Regions from separate parts of the Arthrobacter burdickii genome, predicted to be linked through region 1. Evidence: predicted binding sites of a transcription regulator. Region 1 holds the regulator's gene; each other region holds the start of a gene.

Region 1 (5,730 bases):
TGCGCCGGGAGATCGCCGGGATGAAGCCCGCACGCGAGACCAAGCGCTCCAACCGCCGTCGGAACCAGGTGCCCTCCGTGGCGATCGCCGGCTACACCAACGCTGGCAAGTCGTCGCTGCTGAACCGGCTGACGGACGCCGGCGTCCTGGTCGAGAACGCGCTGTTCGCGACACTGGATCCGACCATCCGCAGGGCAGAGACCCCGGACGGCATCGGCTACACGCTGGCCGACACCGTCGGGTTCGTCCGGTCGCTTCCGACGCAGCTGGTCGAGGCCTTCCGCTCGACTCTCGAGGAAGTGGCGGACGCCGACCTGATCCTCCACGTCGTGGATGCCTCGCACCCGGACCCGGAGGGGCAGATCGCCGCGGTCCGCGCCGTCCTGACCGAGGTGGATGCGCGCAAGGTGCCCGAGATCATCGTGCTGAACAAGGCCGATGCGGCCGATCCGTTCGTCATCGAGCGGCTCCGGCAGCGGGAGCCCCGGTCCGTGGTCGTGTCCGCCCGCACGGGTGCAGGACTGACGGAGCTCCAGCAGCTCATCAGCACGAACATCCCGCGCCCGGCCGTGAAGCTGGACCTGCTGGTGCCCTACGAGCGGGGCGAGGTCGTGAGCCGCCTCCACGAGGAGGACGTCGAGATCCTCAGTACGGAACACGTCGACGAGGGCACCCGCCTCGAAGTGATGGTCCGGGAAGGCCTGGCCGCCGAGCTGGAGCAGTTCGTCCGGCATGAGTGACAGCGCGCCGTCCGGTGCTGCCGTCGCAGCGCCGGATGCGCCGCGACTCTCCGCCGAAGCTCGGCAGGCCCTCGACCTGCTCGATGCCGCCGTCGGGTCCATGGGCGGAGAGATGCGCGCCGGCCAGCACGAGATGGTGCGGCAGGTGAGCGAGGCCATCCGGACGGGAGACCATCTGCTCGTCCAGGCCGGCACCGGTACCGGCAAGTCGCTGGCGTACCTCGTGCCGCTGATCGCCCATGCGATGGACAGCGAGCGCCCGTCGGTCGTCTCGACCGCGACGCTCGCCCTGCAGGCGCAGATCGTCGGCCGGGACCTGCCGAGGCTCCTGGACGCCGTGCGGCCTGCCCTCGACCGTCCGGTCGACGTCGCGCTGCTCAAGGGCCGCTCCAACTATGTGTGCCTGCACAAGACGGGCGGAGGCTTCCCCGAGGAGGACGCCCCCGGTACGCTCTTCAGCCTCGGCGAGGACGCGGCACCGCATCCCTCGCCCGCGGGCGGGGGCGGCGCCCCGGCGTCGGCGCTCGGCAGGGAAGTGGTCCGGCTCCGCGAATGGGCGGAGGAGACGACCACGGGGGACCGCGACGACCTGGTGCCCGGTGTCAGCGACCGCGCATGGCGGCAGGTCTCCGTCTCCAGCATGGAGTGCCTCGGTGCCGCCCGCTGCCCGGTGGCGCAGGAGTGCTTCAGCGAGAAGGCACGCGCGGCCGCAGCCGACGCCGACATCATCATCACGAACCATGCCATGCTCGCGATCAGCGCCTTCGAGGGGCTCGCGGTCCTGCCGGAATACGACGTCGTGGTCATCGACGAGGCGCACGAGCTCCACGACCGGGTGACCGGGGCCGTCTCCGGACAGCTCTCGGCCTCCATGGTCACGGCGGCCGCCACCGCGCTCCGCCGCCATGCATCCGTCGGCACCGCCTCCCTCGATACCGCTGCCGACGCCTTCGAGGCCGCGTCAGAGCTCGTCCCGTCCGGGCTGCTGCCCGGCGGCCTGCCGGACGACCTCGAGCAGGCCCTGGCGCAGGTGCGGGACGCGGCACGCGCCGCACTCTCCGACACGAAGACGGACGGCAAATCCGAGGCCGACGCCGACGGCGGCCGGCAGGTCGCCCGCTCCCGGACGACGCTGGTCTTCGAGCTCGCGGAGCGGATCCTCGCCGCCGCCGATCTCAACGAGGTCGTGTGGGCCTCGCGCCCGAGCACGTTCACACCGGGCTCCGGGTACGCCCAGCCGGACGAGAGCGCGCCCGCGACGCTGAACGTCGCGCCGCTCTCCGTCGCGGGCAGGCTGCGCGAGGGCTTGTTCGAGGACCACACCGTGATCCTCACGTCGGCGACCCTCGCGATCGGCTCCGAGTTCGGGCCCGTCGCGGGATCGCTGGGGCTGAGCGGGCCCGGCGCCCCCGCCTGGACCGGCGTCGACGTCGGCAGTCCGTTCGACTATCCGCGCCAGGGTGTCCTCTACGTGGCGAAGGATCTCCCCAAACCCGAACGAGGCACCTCGGACGCGCAACTGGAGGAACTCCTGACGCTCCTCACGGCGTCGCGCGGGGGAGCGCTCGGTCTCTTCTCCTCCAAACGGGCTGCCGAGGAAGCGGCGGAGGCCCTGCGGCCCAGGGTCGACTTCGAGATCCTGTGCCAGGGTGAGTCCTCGCTCAACGCCCTCGTGACGCAGTTCACCGACGAACCGGACACCTGCCTGTTCGGGACGATGTCCCTGTGGCAGGGCGTCGACGTGCCGGGCTCGTCATGCCGTCTGGTCGTCATCGACCGCATCCCGTTCCCGCGCCCGGACGATCCGCTCATGACGGCCCGGACGAGGGCCGTCGCGCGCAATGGAGGCAACGGCTTCATGAGCGTGTCCGCTACGCATGCGGCGGTGCGGCTCGCGCAGGGCGCGGGACGCCTGATCCGCGCGACGGGCGACCGCGGCGTCGTCGCCGTCCTCGACAGCCGCCTCGCCACCGCCCGCTACGGCGGCTTCCTCAGGGCGGCACTGCCGCCCTTCTGGGCGACGACGGACAGGACGACGGTCACCGGCATCCTCGAGCGGCTCTCGGGCCGCTGAGGTCCGGCAGGGCCGCACGTCTTCGAGCCGGGCGGCCCTGCGTACGTTCCCGGCGGGTGTTCCCGCAGGCGCGCCCGTCAGGGTTCTCTGCGGGCGGGCCCCGGCGGACCTCGGTGGGCCCCGGCGGACCTCGGTGGGCCCCGGCGGACCTCGGTGGACCCCGGCGGACCTCGGCGGGCACTGAGGGCGCTAGAGGGAGCTAGAGGGCGCGCATCACCGAGACGACCTTGCCCATGATGCTGGCGTGGTCGCCGAGGATCGGCTCGTAGCGGGTGTTCTGCGGCAGGAGCCAGGTGTGGCCGTCGCGCTGTCGGAAGGTCTTCACGGTCGCCTCGTCGTCGAGCAGTGCCGCCACGATGTCACCGTTCTGGGCGCTCTGCTGGCGCCGGACGACCACCCAGTCGCCGTCGCAGATGGCGGCATCCACCATGGAGTCCCCGGAGACTCGAAGCATGAAGAGGTCGCCGTGCCCGACGAGCTGTCGCGGCAGGGGCATGACGTCCTCGACGACCTGGTCCGCGAGGATCGGCCCACCTGCGGCGATGCGGCCGACCAGCGGCACGAGGGCGGTGTCCACGGCGATCTGGTGTCCGGCCTTGCGGTCCGAGGACGAGCCGTCCTCGCTCGGAGCCGCTTCGGAGGCGAGCGTCAGCGGCAGCAGTACCTCCATGGCCCGCGGGCGCTTCGGGTCGCGCCGCAGGTACCCGAGGCGCTCGAGCTGCGACAGCTGATGGGTCACGCTGGAGAGGCTCGCCAGGCCGACCGTGTCGCCGATCTCCCGCATCGACGGCGGGTAGCCCTTGTCGGCGATCGACCGCTGGATGGTCTCGAGGATCGTCAGCTGGCGCGCGGTGAGTCCCTTCGACGCCGAGCGGCCGCGCGGGCGTCCACGGCCCGCCGAGATGGGCACGGCGTCGGTCGGAACGTCGGCGGTGTTCGATTCCTGCCGGGCTGCCGGTGTTGATTCCGCCACTGTTGTGCCTTTCGCCTGGGACTGCAGATCCCATGTTGTCCGCCTGCCGGCTCCCGATCGCCCCGGGGGCTTTCTGTCAGAGGCGGATGGTTGTCTGAGATACACCACCGGCTTGACTGCCCTGAGCGGGAGCTTCCGCCGGTGATGTCCTGTCCTGTTCACGCTAGGACAGACAGGCGCACTTATCAAACATATGTTCGAGCGAGTCTCGACAACGGTCGTCCCTGAGTGCTAGAAATAGGGGTCGTTGAATTAGAACGCGTGTTCGAATCGAACGGATTGTTCGAGCAGGACATTCGAAGGGAAAGAGGTAAGGCAATGGCTGAAGCACCGGCACTGCATGGCAGCACCGCGCTGTGGGCACTGGCGCCCGTTCGTTCGGAGGCCCGCCTCCGGCTCGTCCCTACCACCCCTCGCTCCACCTCCGCACCGTCCCTCCGATCGGCGTCCAGTTTCATGCGGTCGGCGTCCGTGCAGCCGGATGCGTCCCGCACCTCCACGCAGCGGAGTGCGGCGCACGCCCTGACCCTGACGCGACGCGGACGCCTGCTGCTGGTCGGCCTGCCGATCGCGCTGGGCGTCGCCGCCCTGATCCTCCTGGGTGCCTTCCTGACCTCCCAGGCGAAGGCCGGGGAGTCGGCTCCCGCGACCTCGTCGACGGTCGAGGTGAGTGTGGCCGCGGGGGAGACGCTGTGGGACCTCGCCGTCCAGTACGCCCCGGAGCGCGACCCGCGTGACGTCGTGGCGGAGATCGTGGAACTCAACGACCTGCACACCTCCCTCGTCCGGGCAGGGCAGAGTATCGCGGTGCCCGCCGGGCGATAGCCGGGCGGAATGACTCACGTGGCACCGGTGACGCATTAGCTGAGACAGTGAGCATCCCTTAAACTCGAAGGGTGCCATCCTCCGTCGACGCCCTAGCGAACCTTCCCCTGCGTGATGACCTCGTCGGGTTGCACCCGTACGGCGCCCCGCAGCTGGACGTACCCATCCTGCTGAACGTCAACGAGAACACCCACGGCGTCCCTGCCGACGTCCACGCCGCCATCGTCGCCGCGGTGGCGGAGGCGACGCAGGGCCTCAACCGCTACCCGGACCGCGAGTTCAGCGAGCTGCGGAAGAACCTCGCCGACTACCTGGGTCACGGACTGACACCTGACCAGGTCTGGGCTGCAAACGGTTCCAATGAAGTGCTCCAGCAGGTACTCCAGGCTTTCGGTGGACCCGGGCGTACCGCGCTCGGGTTCCCTCCCACCTACTCCATGTACCCGCTGCTGGCCAGCGGCACGGGCACGCGGTACGTGACGGCCGAGCGCGGGTCCGCGTACTCCCTGACGGCCGAGGCGACCGCGCGCGCCGTCCGGGACTCGGCCGCGAACATCGTCTTCCTGTGTTCACCGAACAATCCGACGGGCACCGCCCTCGGCCTCGACGTGATCGAGGCGGCCTACGAGGCCGGCGAGGTTGCGCGGGCCATCATCATCGTCGACGAGGCCTATGGCGAGTTCGCGCACCAGGGGACGCCGAGCGCCCTCACGCTGCTCCCCGGGCGCCCGCGGCTCCTCGTGTCGCGCACGATGAGCAAGGCTTTCGCCCTGGCGGGGGCGAGGATCGGTTACCTCGCCGCCGCGCCGGAGGTCACCGATGCCCTGCGGCTGGTCCGCCTCCCGTACCACCTCTCCGCCATCACGCAGGCGGCGGCCAACGCGGCCCTCACCCACGCGGACACGTTGCTGTCCAACGTCGAGGCGATCAAGGTGCAGCGGGACCGCATCGTGCGGGAGCTCGGCGAGCTCGGGCTCACCCCGGCCCCTTCGGACGCCAACTTCGTCTTCTTCTCCGGCCTCGACGACCCCCACCGGGTGTGGGAGGGACTGCTGGAGGCGGGCGTGCTCATCCGTGACGTCGGCATCCCGGGGTCCCTGCGGGTCACCGCAGGAACA
Region 2 (5,730 bases), on a different contig from region 1:
CCTTGCGGGCGCCGTCCGCGCGGCCGGCGCGGACATCGTCCTGCTGGGCAACTCCTACGAGGCGAAGGAGATCGCGGCGCGGGCAGGGGTCCGGCTCGAGTCCGGCGTGATCACGGACGTCGTCGGTCTCAGCAGTGACCTTACGGCCACGAAGTCGGATTTCGCAGGCTCCTACACGGTCGACTGTCGCGTGACGACCGGCGTCCCGATCCTCACGATCAAACCCAACAGCGTGGAGGCAGTCGAAGCGGGCCTTCCGTCGTCGCCGCGTGAGGTACGGATCCCCGTCGAGCTGCCGCCGGCCGCAGCGCGCGTCACCGGCCGTGTCGAGAAGCCGGTCAGCGGCAGGCCCGAACTGACCGAGGCACGGGTCATCGTCGCAGGCGGCCGCGGCGTCGATGGAAACTTCGGGCCGCTGGAGGAGCTGGCCGATGCGCTCGGCGGTGCTGTCGGAGCGTCGAGGGCTGCGACCGACGCGGGCTGGATCGAGCACTCGGCACAAATCGGACAGACGGGCAAGACGGTGTCGCCGCAGCTGTACATCTCGGCCGGGATCTCGGGGGCCATTCAGCAGAAAGCAGGGATGCAGACGTCCAGGGTGATCGTCGCGATCAACAAGGACGCCGACTCTCCCGTCTTCGAGATCGCCGACTTCGGCATCGTCGGAGACCTGTTCACGGTGCTGCCCCAAGCCACCGAGGAAATCCGGAAGCGCGGCCTGTAGGACGTGATGGATGGCCTGGGATCCGCTCCCGAACGCGTACTGGTCTTCGCCGCGCACCCCGACGACATCGACTTCGGAGCAGCTGCCACCATTGCCGGATGGACCGCCGCTGGTACGTCCGTCAGCTATTGCATCCTGACCGACGGTGACGCCGGCGGGTTCTCCGACGAGGACCGGCCGGGTATCGCTTCCCTCCGCCGCGCGGAGCAGCGTGCCGCGGCGGAAATCGTCGGCGTCAGCGATGTCACCTTCCTGGGGGAGCCGGACGGCTACCTCGAGCCGACGGACGACGTGATCCGCCAAATCGTGCGCCGGATGCGGGAGGTCCGTCCGGACATCGTGGTGTCGATGCACCCGGAACGGAGCTGGGATCGGATCCAGAAGAGCCACCCGGACCACCTCGCTTGTGGGGAGGCTGTCACGAGGGCCATCTACCCGGCTGTGGAGAACCCCTTCGCCTATCCCGAACTCGAGGCGGCGGGGCTCAGGAGTTTCCGGGTTCCCTGGCTGTGGTTCTACGGGGGACCGGCCCACCTCGAGAACCGCTACGTCGACGTGACAGGGTCGGAGGACCGGAAGATCGCGGCCATCACCGCGCACCGCAGCCAGCATCCCGACGTCGAGCGAATGCAGTCGAGGGTTCGGGCCATCCTGCGGGACAACGCCCGGCGCGGCGGACTGCCCGAAGGACGCAGTGCCGAGTCCTTCCATGTTGTCGGTATCAACACGGATGAGACCATCGCGGGCTTCTAGCGGTACTGGGACAGGCGTTGGTTCCGCGGTGAGAAGCCAGCCGGTCCTGTCCGCGCGGCGTAGGCGGGTGGAGTCGGCGGGGTCATGCTGTCTTCAGGGGAGGTGGGTCCACACCCCGGTTTGTGTGTGGATGAGGAGGGTCCTTAGTTGTCCACATACGCTCCCGAGGACACTGGAGTAGTACGTGTGTTCGATAAATTTGGGGTATGACTATCGCCCCGATCGAGCGCTCCGCGCAGACCCCGTCTTTAGTCGAGTCGGCGTGCGGTGTGTTGACGGAGTGTGCCCGGGAGGTGAGCCTGCAGGGCCGTGTGCTGTCCCGGTCGGAGGCGCTGCAGCTCATCGTCGACGTCGAACAGGCCTCGAGGATCGTGGATCACCTGCAGGTCCTCGCCGCACGCTTGGCCGAAGAGCACTACCGGGTCGAAGAGCCTGAACCGGGCAGTACGTCCGGGACCGCATCGCTTCTGGCCCGGGCGGAACAGGCTATCCGTGTCGAGGCCCCGGCTCCAGCCGGTTCCAGCACCGCTTCCTCGGGCACCGCCTCCTTCGATGCGGCATGGTCCGGCACCCCTGGTACCTGGGGGACCTCGGGCGCCGCTTCCTCGGACGCCGCATTGCCCGACCGTGACGGCGCCCTGTCGTCCACGCGGGGTGCTGGGGCGGGGGCAGCAGCGGATGGGTTTCGGGATTGCGCGGACTTCCTCCGCGGCACCCTCGGGATCAGCCGTGCCGAGGCCCGGCGCCGGCTGGCCCTGGCCGAGCTGGTGCTGCCGCGGATGTCCCCGACGGGCGCGGCACTGCCGGCCCGGCTGGGAACCCTCGGCGCGGCGGCGCAGGCGGCCCTGGTCAGTGGTCGGGCCGCGACGATCGTCTCCCAGGCCGTGCACCGGGTGCAGTCCTTCGCGACTCCGGAGCAGGTCGAGTCGATGGAGGAGAACCTGACCCGGCAGGCGGTGGAGTCCGACGAGGACATCCTGCGGGTCCTGGCCCACCGGTGGGAGGGTGTCCTGGATCAGGACGGGCAGGAACCATCGGAGAAAGTGCTCCGGGCACGCCAGGGCGTGTTCCTCAAGGGCCGGCGCCACGGACTGCACGTGCTGGAAATCGGTGCCACCGACGAGCAGTTCGAACACCTCGCCACCGTCATGAACACCGCCACGAATCCCAGGGCGCTCCCCGGCCACACCAACGGTGCGGGTGCCGCCGGTGCCGCCGGTGCTGCAGAGAGCGACACCGGATCAGACTCAGACGACGCATCAGGCAGAGGCTCAGGCTGGGGTGCGGGATCAGGCACGGGCTCAGGCACAGGCCCGGGGGTGTTCGGTGATCCGGAGGGTCCGACGAGGGCCCAGCTGCTGCTGGAAGGACTGGTCGGCGCCTGCCGGATCGCTCTAAGCACGACCGGTCTTCCCGCCACCGGCGGTCACCGACCCCAGGTGATGGTCACCATCCACTACCAGGACCTCCTCGGCCAGACCCAGGACCTCGCCCAGGTTCTCACCGGACGGACCCAGCGGGCAGGTCAGCGGGCAGGTCAGCGGCCGGGCCAGCGTCCGGGGCAGCGTCCGGGGCAGGCGGTCTTCGCCGGGCAGGTCAGCGCCAGGAGCATCCGGCGGATCGCCTGCGACGCGGACATCATCCCGGTCGTCCTCGGCGGGGCGGGCCAGGTCCTGGACCTCGGGAGAGCCCAGCGCCTCTTCCCACCGCACCTGCGCCGGGCACTGGTCGCCCGGGACAAGGGCTGCGCCTTCCCGGACTGTTCCATCCCGGCACCCTGGTGCGAAGCCCACCACATCGACCCCTGGTCCAAGGGCGGCAGCACAAGTATCAGCAATGGAGTGCTGCTGTGCTCACGCCACCACCACCTCATCCACCAAGGCCACTGGAAGATAGAACCCCGGGACGGTGTCCCCTGGTTCCACGCACCAGGACACCCAGGCCGGGCAGGCACACCCCGCACCAACACCTACTGGCAGGCCGGACAGATCGTCCACGACCAACTCCACCAACTACGCGACTAAGAGCTGGCACGCGACGAAGTCCTCGAGGACCAACCCCGGGCTACCCCCACCAGCTTTGGCTGGAACCTGCCGGAACAGACAGAATCCGCTAGCCCTGACTGGGATTGGCCCTAACAGACAGAGCCCGCCAACCCGGGCTGGAACCGGCCCGAACAGACAGAGCCAGCCAACGCCGGCTGGAACCGGCCCGCAAAGACAGAGCCAGCCAGCGCCGGCTGGAACCGGCTCGCACAAGCAGACCGGGTCGGCCTTGGCTGGAACCCACCGGAACAGACAGAGCCGGCCAACCCTGACTGGAACCAACCGGAACAGGCCAGATCAGGCCAGAAGCCGGACTGCCCCATGAACAGTGAGTGAAGGCCCGCATGATCGTTGGCGGTGCGGTGACAACGAGCCCAAGAGATCCTCACCCAGCTGCCCAGAACCAACGTCCCGCCTTAGGACACCTAGCCAGGGCGCTCGACGCGCTCGGGATGGCCTGCAAGGACAGTACGAAGACCCGGCCGGAAACAGGCCAGACAGCACTCCGGCCCCCGTCCATGCTTGGACGGAGGCCGGACTGTTCGGATCACGGCCTGAGCGAGATCAGGCTCCGAGCGGGATCTGGGCGACGATTGGAAGGGTCGGCGCCGCCGAACCACCCTCGGGCTCGACCGTGATGGCGATCGCGGTATATCCGCTGATGTCCGTGAGTTCGGTGACCTTGGTTCCCGCGACGTCCTCTCCGGACATCGTGCCCTCGGAGACCGGCGCCGTTCCATCGGCGGGGATGCGCCACATCTGGTAGACGTGACCTTCGGCCGGGGCGGGAACGCCGCTCAGGGTCACGACTGCCGCGTTCTTCTCCCCGGACACGGCCAGGTCGGCGACACCGCCGGCCGCCAGGGTCAGCTGCTGTGTCCGCACATCGGATGCCTGCAGGACCTCCTGCTCGACGGTGGTCTGCTGGAGGTTCTGGGCTATGGTGACTCCGCCCATGGCGATGACAGCTGCCGCGGCTGCAGCGACGATCCAGCGCCCGGCACGCGAGGACAGCGAGGCCTTGGCCGATCGGCGCTGCGCCAGCTCGTCCTGACCCGCCACCTCCGCCGGCGGCCCGGCAGGGCCGGCCGTACCGGGGGACTGCGGACGAAGCGGCTGACTCGGTCCCGCGTCGCTGTACGCGATCGCTGGAAGCTGCGCGACGATACGCTCGAACAGGTCCGCCGGCGGCTCGATCTGGTCGACGGCATAGGCGGAGGTGATCGTCTCGCGGTCGGTACGGACGCGATCGGCGAACGTGGCGCTGATCGCCGGATCCACGTCCTCCAGGAACGCTTCGAGAACCCGGCGTTCGTCGGCGCTGATGGCGTCCAGCGCGTAGAGTTCGGCCCACTCGAGGACGTGGCCGCGTGCCAGGTCCGTCTCGAGGTCATCGGCGAATTGTCTGTTCATGTCCTTGTCCTGCATCTCAGCTCACCCCCAAACAGGTCTTGAGTCGGAGCAATCCGTCACGGATCCTCGATTTGATGGTCGGTACCGCGACGCCGAGCTTCTCGGCCACCTCGCGGTAGGTGAGCCCACCGTAGTAGGCCAGTTTCACCGATTCCTGCTGGGTCTCAGTGAGTGTGTCCAGGCACCTGACCACGCTCTCCGCTTCGAGGCGCTGGGTGACCGTGTCGACGACGTCGTCGTGATCGATGGTTTGCGTGGCCGCTCCGTAGCGGGCTTCCCGGTCCGTGGCGCTCTGCTCCGAGCGCACCTTGTCGACGGCGCGGCGGTGGGCGAGCGTCATGAGCCAGGCCATTGGGCTGCCCAGCGCCGGATTGAAGCGGTCGGCGGTGTTCCACACCTGGAGGTACACCTCCTGCGTGGCGTCCTCGCTCAGGTCGGGGTCGATGAGTACCCGCCGGGCCAGCCCGTAGACGCGTTTCGACGTCTGCTCGTAGAAGAGGGCGAATGCGGTACGGTCCTGCCGTGCGATCCGCAGCAGCAGATCAGTCAGGGTGGGACCGATGCTGGGATCAACGGCCAACTCGTCCGCTGGGGCCGCTGGAGGGCTGACCCGGCTTGCTCGTGGCGTTTCCATAGGGCTCCAGCATAAAGCGCCGTGAGGCCCAGACCGAACGATGGAGGGAGTGTCCTGCCGTGGGTTTCGTACTCGTCCCTGCTGCACAATCGCCATCCCACCACCCCTTCCGGGTTCCGCTCTTCCGCTGACACCTATCATTCGCAGCGGGACGGCCTCCG
Region 3 (5,730 bases), on a different contig from region 1:
GCATGGCTGTGTAGGTGCAGAAGATGCGCTTGGGCCGTCCGTCGGAGCCGCGGATGAACTGCTGGAGAGCATCGGTGATGTCGGGTTCGACGGCGCCCACCCGGACGTCGTCGTACTTCAGCCGCAGTGCCATGTCGTACGCGCGGACACCGCTCACCACGTCCACCCCGCCGAGGCCGAGGGAATCGAAGTCGACGTCCCACAGCCAGGACATGTCCCGTCCGTCCGCATAGTTGTCGTTGATGGCGATCATCGTCGCGCACCCTGCAGGGTCGAAGGACTTCAGGCCCAGCCGGAACCCGCTCGGGTTCTTCACGAGGACCAGTTCGAGGGCCTGGCCGTCGACGACGAGGCTCTCGCCGCGTCCGAACGCGGGCTCCACCGCGGCCAGCGACGAGAACAGCCTGCCGTTGTCCGCCGTACCGCCGAGGACGGCGCGGGCCGCTGCCAGCGCCGCCGCCGCGTTGAAGATGTTGTAGACGCCGCGCAGGCGGAGATCGGTGCGCGTGGTCGTGCCCTCCACCTCGAACTCCGCCGAGTTGCCGTCGACCGATCGGAGGACGACGTCGGCCGGCAACGCTGAGGCGGGAGCGGTGCCCGCGGCGCCGCGCAGTTCGTCGTCGTTCGGGAAGGTGCTGCGGAGGGACGCGTCGAGGCCGAAGTAGACGACGCCAGCAGCCTGAATGGACGACGCCAGGCCGGCGACACGCGGATCCTCGCGGTTGAGGACCACCGTTCCCGTGGTGGCCAGTGCGATGCGCTCGAGCAGGCGGGTCGTGGCGTCGATCTCGCCGAAGCGGTCGAGCTGGTCGCGCAGGACGTTCAGGAGGAGCGAGTACCGCGGGGGCACGAGCTTCACGAAGTGCACGGCGTGCGCCTCGTCGAGTTCGAGCACGGCGACGTCGGCCTTCAGGCGCCCGCGCCAGTCGACCTCACCGAGCAGGGCAGCGGCGACGCCGCGCGTGAAGTTGCTGCCGGTCCGGTTCGTGAAGACGCTCAGGCCCTGGCCCTCGAGCAGTTCCACGACCATCTTGGTGGTCGTCGTCTTGCCGTTCGTCCCGCTCACGACGACGACGCCGTAGGGGAGGTTCGAGAGCGCGCGTCCCATGAAGCCGGGGTCGAGGCGCTCGACCACCAGACCGGGGAACGCGGAGCCGCCGCCACGCAGGCGGGAGGCGATGCGCACGGCCTTGCCGACGAGGACTGGAAGGGGATTCATGCCTACAAATTATCGCAGCCACGCCGACCTTTCCGGGACGCGGGAGGGAGGCGCTGCTCACGCCTGCCCCGACGGCGCCGGGAACCCGGGCAGGGCGACCTAGAATTGAGGGATGACTTCCCCGTCCTTCTCGGCCCCCCTGCCCACGTCCGGGCCTACCTCCGGGCCAGCATCCGGTGCCGCCTCCTCCGACAGTGAGGCCGGCGCGGCTGCCACGGCTCCTAGGACCGCCGGTGCGACGACCTCGCAGCGCCGCGACGTCGTCGTCGGCGTGCTCGCCGTGCAGGGCGACGTGCGCGAACACGTCGCCACCATCGAGTCCCTCGGCGGGCGGGCCGTTCCGGTCCGGCGGCCGTCGGAACTCCCAGCGATCGACGGCTTGATCATCCCGGGTGGCGAGTCGACCACGATCGACAAGCTGACCCGCACCTTCGGCCTGGCGGAGCCGCTGCGCGAACTCATCGCGGGCGGGCTGCCGGTGTACGGCTCCTGCGCCGGTATGATCCTGCTCTCCGACGTCATCGCGGATCCGTCCACGGACAGGCTCGGCAACCCGCAGCAGACGCTCGGCGGCCTCGACATGGTGGTGCGGCGCAACGCCTTCGGGCGCCAGCGCGAGTCGTTCGAGGCGGACCTGGACTTCCAGGGACTCGCCACCACCGGCAGCGCCGCGGGCGAGGACCCCGTGCGGGCCGTCTTCATCCGTGCGCCCTGGGTGGAGAAGGTGGGCGACGGCGTGCAGGTGCTGGCACAGGTGCCTGCCGCCGAGACGCCGCAGGCGGGCCCCCCGGCAGCTGGAGAAGCGGCTGGAGAGCACGGAGCGGAAGCCGACTTGGCGCCGGTCGCTAGAATTGTGGCAGTGCGTTCGGGGAACCTGCTGGCTACGAGTTTCCACCCGGAAGTGACGGGTGAGCGGCGGGTCCACGAATTGTTCATTCGGATGATCAGAGGAGAAGCGTAAGCATGTCGGGGCACTCTAAGTGGGCAACAACCAAGCACAAGAAGGCCGCGATCGACGCCAAGCGGGCGAAGTCCTTCGCGAAGCTGATCAAGAACATCGAAGTCGCAGCGCGCGCCGGAGGTGCCGATATCGCCGGTAACCCCGGGCTCGAACTGGCCGTCTCGAAGGCGAAGAAGACCTCCGTCCCCATCGACAACATCAACCGCGCCGTGAAGCGCGGGGCGGGCCTGCTCGGCGAGGCCGTCGACTACCAGACGATCATGTACGAGGCCCGCGGTCCCCAGGGTTCGGCCCTGCTGATCGAGTGCCTTACGGACAACAAGAACCGTGCCGCCTCCGAGGTGCGCGTCGGCATCACGCGCAACGGCGGAAGCATCGCCGATCCCGGGTCGGTGGCGTACCTGTTCGCACGCAAGGGCGTCGTCACCCTGCCGAAGAACGGCCTCACCGAGGACGAGCTGCTCATGGCCGTGCTCGACGCGGGCGCGGACGAGGTCAAGGAGTCCGACGACAGCTTCGAGATCATCTCGGAGCCGCAGGACGTCCGCGCCGTGGTCGGCGCGCTCGAGGAGGCCGGGATCGAGTACGACACCGACGAGATCGAGTTCGTGCCGTCCATGCAGGTGGACCTGGACGCCGACGGCGGCCGGAAGTTCCTTAAGCTGGTGGACGCCCTGGAGGAGCTCGACGACGTCCAGAACGTCTACTCCAACGCCAATCTCTCGGACGACGTGCTGGCCGAGCTCGAGAACGACGACTGACATCGCTCCGCTTGGGACCGCAGGGAGGGTAGCGCCGTGACCTACCGGGTCATGGGCGTGGACCCCGGCCTGACACGCTGCGGCCTCGCGGTCGTCGACATCGAGCCGAACCGGCGCTCCACGCTCGTCGCGGTCGGCGTCGTCGGCACGGAGGCGGGCCGGAGCCTCGACGAGCGGCTCCTGGTCATCTCGGAGGCCGTCGACCTGTGGCTGGACCTGCACGAACCCCAGGCCCTCGCCGTCGAGCGCGTGTTCAGCGGAACCAACATCAGTACCGTCATGGGGACCGCGCAGGCGTCCGGCGTCGTCATCGTCGCCGCGGCCCGGCGCGGCATCCCGGTGGCCCTCCACACACCCACCGAGGTCAAGGCCGCGGTCACGGGCAACGGCCAGGCGGACAAGGTGGCCGTCACGAAGATGGTGACGAAGATCCTCCGGCTCGAGACCGCGCCTCGGCCTGCCGACGCCGCGGACGCCCTGGCGCTCGCTATCACGCACGCCTGGCGCAGGGGAGTAGGGCTCCAGGGCGCTGCTGCATCCGGAGGCAGCGTGACCCCCGCGCAGCGCATCTGGGCCGAGGCGGAGGCGCGGGCGCGACGTCGCTAGCGCCGTTCCCGGTGTGGCTCCTCGCGTCCGGGGCGGGACGCCGGTACGGTTATCCATTAGAACGTATGTTCGACGCGGGCCCCGGCCCGCCGTCCCCGTCCCGCAAGTGCCTTGGAGCTCTTCATGATCAGTTCCCTGCGCGGAACAGTGACCCACGTGGGCCTGCACTCCGCCGTCATCGATGTCAACGGCTTCGGCATGCAGGTCCAAGCCACGCCGCAGACCCTCGCCGGGCTCCGCGTGGGCGAGCAGTCCACCGTCGCCACCGCGATGATCGTCCGCGAGGACTCGATGACGCTCTTCGGCTTCGAAGACGCGGACCAGCGCGAGGTCTTCGAGACCCTCCTGGCGGTCAGTGGCGTCGGCCCCCGCCTCGCCCTCGCCGTGCTGGCGGTCCACGCGCCGGACGCCATCCGGGTGGCCGCCTCCTCCGGCGACGACAAGGCCTTCAGCAAGGTGCCCGGCATCGGGCCCAAGGGAGCACGCCGCATCGTGCTCGAACTCGCCGGGAAGCTGGTCCCCCTGGAATCGGCACCGGGCGTTCCGAAGCAGACCTGGCAGGGCCAGGTGCTCACCGCCATGATGGGCCTCGGCTGGTCCGAGAGGGACGCCGGGGCAGCGATCGACGCAGCCGTCGCCGACGCGCCCGAGGTCGCGGCGACGGGTGATGTGGGCCAGATCCTGAAGCTCACGCTGCGCCGCCTCGGGCAGGACGGCGCGCGAAGCTCGGCGCGGGCGAAGGTCGGGTCATGACGGATCCACAGCCCCAGGACGCGCCGCTCGTCGCGCCGGCCGCCGATCCCGAGGACCGGGCCATCGAGGCCGCATTGCGGCCGAAGAACCTCGACGACTTCGTGGGGCAGAAGCGCGTCCGGCGGCAGCTGTCGCTCGTCCTCGAAGCCTCGCGACTGCGCGGACGCAGCGCCGACCACGTCCTCCTGTCGGGACCTCCCGGCCTCGGGAAGACGACGCTCGCCATGATCATCGCCGCGGAGATGAACGCACCGCTGCGCATCTCCTCCGGTCCCGCGATCCAGCACGCCGGCGACCTCGCCGCGATCCTCTCGTCCCTGACCGACGGGGAGGTGCTCTTCCTCGACGAGATCCACCGCATGTCCCGGCCGGCCGAGGAGATGCTCTACATGGCCATGGAGGATTTCCGGGTGGACATCATCGTCGGCAAGGGGCCCGGTGCCACGGCCATCCCGCTGGAACTGCCGCCCTTCACCCTCGTGGGTGCCACCACGCGCGCGGGACTGCTGCCCGGCCCGCTCCGGGACCGCTTCGGCTTCACCGGCCACCTCGAGTTCTACTCGACCGAGGAACTCGAGCTGGTGCTCCGGCGGTCGGCGATGCTCATGGACATGAAGGTGAACTCGGCGGCATTCGCCGAGATCGCCGGCCGCTCGAGGGGAACGCCCCGTATCGCCAACCGGCTGCTGCGGCGGGTCCGGGACTGGGCGCTCGTGCACGGCATCGACCTGATCGATGCGCGCTCGGCAAGCGCGGCGCTCGACATGTACGAAGTGGATGCGCGGGGACTCGACCGGCTGGACCGCTCCGTCCTCACCGCCCTCATCACCAAGTTCAACGGAGGTCCCGTGGGTCTCTCGACGCTGGCGATCGCCGTGGGGGAGGAGCCCGAGACGGTCGAGACCGTCGCCGAGCCCTACCTGGTGCGCGAGGGCATGCTCGGACGGACGCCGCGCGGGAGGATCGCGACGGCGGCCGCGTGGAGGCACCTCGGCCTCGAGATGCCCGAGACCGTCGCCGCAGCCATGCCGGAGGACCTGTTCTCCGTGGCGCCCGAGGACCTGCTCGGCAGCGAATCGGGCCTTGACAGCTGGGCCCGGCCGGACTCCTGACGCGGGATCGCCCAGCTTTCCCCTTTACACTGGTGTCTTCTAATGTGTGCCGGGGCACAGTCCTGCCGCCCACTCCCAGTCCCAGGAACGGAAATTCCCAGTGTTCGCACATGTAGTTGCCCAGACCGCCTCCGGAGATGCTCCTCCCTTCGACATCTTCTCCCTCCTCCTGCCGCTGGCGCTGGCTTTCCTGATCTTCACCATGTTCCGGCGCCAGCGAAAGGCGCAGAAGCAGGTGAAGGAGATGCGGACGAGCATGGAACCGGGTACCGAGGTCATGACGCAGTTCGGGCTCTTCGGCACGATCGTCTCGATCGA

Evidence for each region. Region 1 encodes LexA, which represses DNA repair genes until DNA is damaged. Its sites were predicted from a motif close to TCGAACANNTGTTCGA; they were not measured.
Region 2: a site for LexA is predicted at 1,656-1,671, ahead of P5G52_RS09010 (HNH endonuclease signature motif containing protein). Genes of this name have one in related genera too.
Region 3: a site for LexA is predicted at 3,605-3,620, ahead of ruvA (Holliday junction branch migration protein RuvA). Genes of this name have one in related genera too.

The regions. Positions count from the first base shown of each region.
Region 1 covers NZ_JAROCG010000002.1:771,854-777,583, forward strand. The annotation lists gene hflX (GTPase HflX) at 1-740, shown strand, start outside; gene P5G52_RS18015 (ATP-dependent DNA helicase) at 733-2,814, shown strand; gene lexA (transcriptional repressor LexA) at 3,014-3,724, opposite strand; gene P5G52_RS18025 (LysM peptidoglycan-binding domain-containing protein) at 4,106-4,612, shown strand; gene P5G52_RS18030 (histidinol-phosphate transaminase) at 4,684-5,730, shown strand, end outside.
Region 2 covers NZ_JAROCG010000001.1:1,927,349-1,933,078, forward strand. The annotation lists gene P5G52_RS09000 (electron transfer flavoprotein subunit alpha/FixB family protein) at 1-724, shown strand, start outside; gene P5G52_RS09005 (PIG-L deacetylase family protein) at 731-1,477, shown strand; gene P5G52_RS09010 (HNH endonuclease signature motif containing protein) at 1,684-3,501, shown strand; gene P5G52_RS09015 (anti-sigma factor) at 4,087-4,935, opposite strand; gene P5G52_RS09020 (sigma-70 family RNA polymerase sigma factor) at 4,952-5,569, opposite strand.
Region 3 covers NZ_JAROCG010000001.1:2,770,836-2,776,565, reverse strand. The annotation lists gene P5G52_RS13005 (Mur ligase family protein) at 1-1,219, opposite strand, end outside; gene pdxT (pyridoxal 5'-phosphate synthase glutaminase subunit PdxT) at 1,332-2,180, shown strand; gene P5G52_RS12995 (YebC/PmpR family DNA-binding transcriptional regulator) at 2,183-2,941, shown strand; gene ruvC (crossover junction endodeoxyribonuclease RuvC) at 2,978-3,547, shown strand; gene ruvA (Holliday junction branch migration protein RuvA) at 3,671-4,300, shown strand; gene ruvB (Holliday junction branch migration DNA helicase RuvB) at 4,297-5,412, shown strand; gene yajC (preprotein translocase subunit YajC) at 5,513-5,730, shown strand, end outside.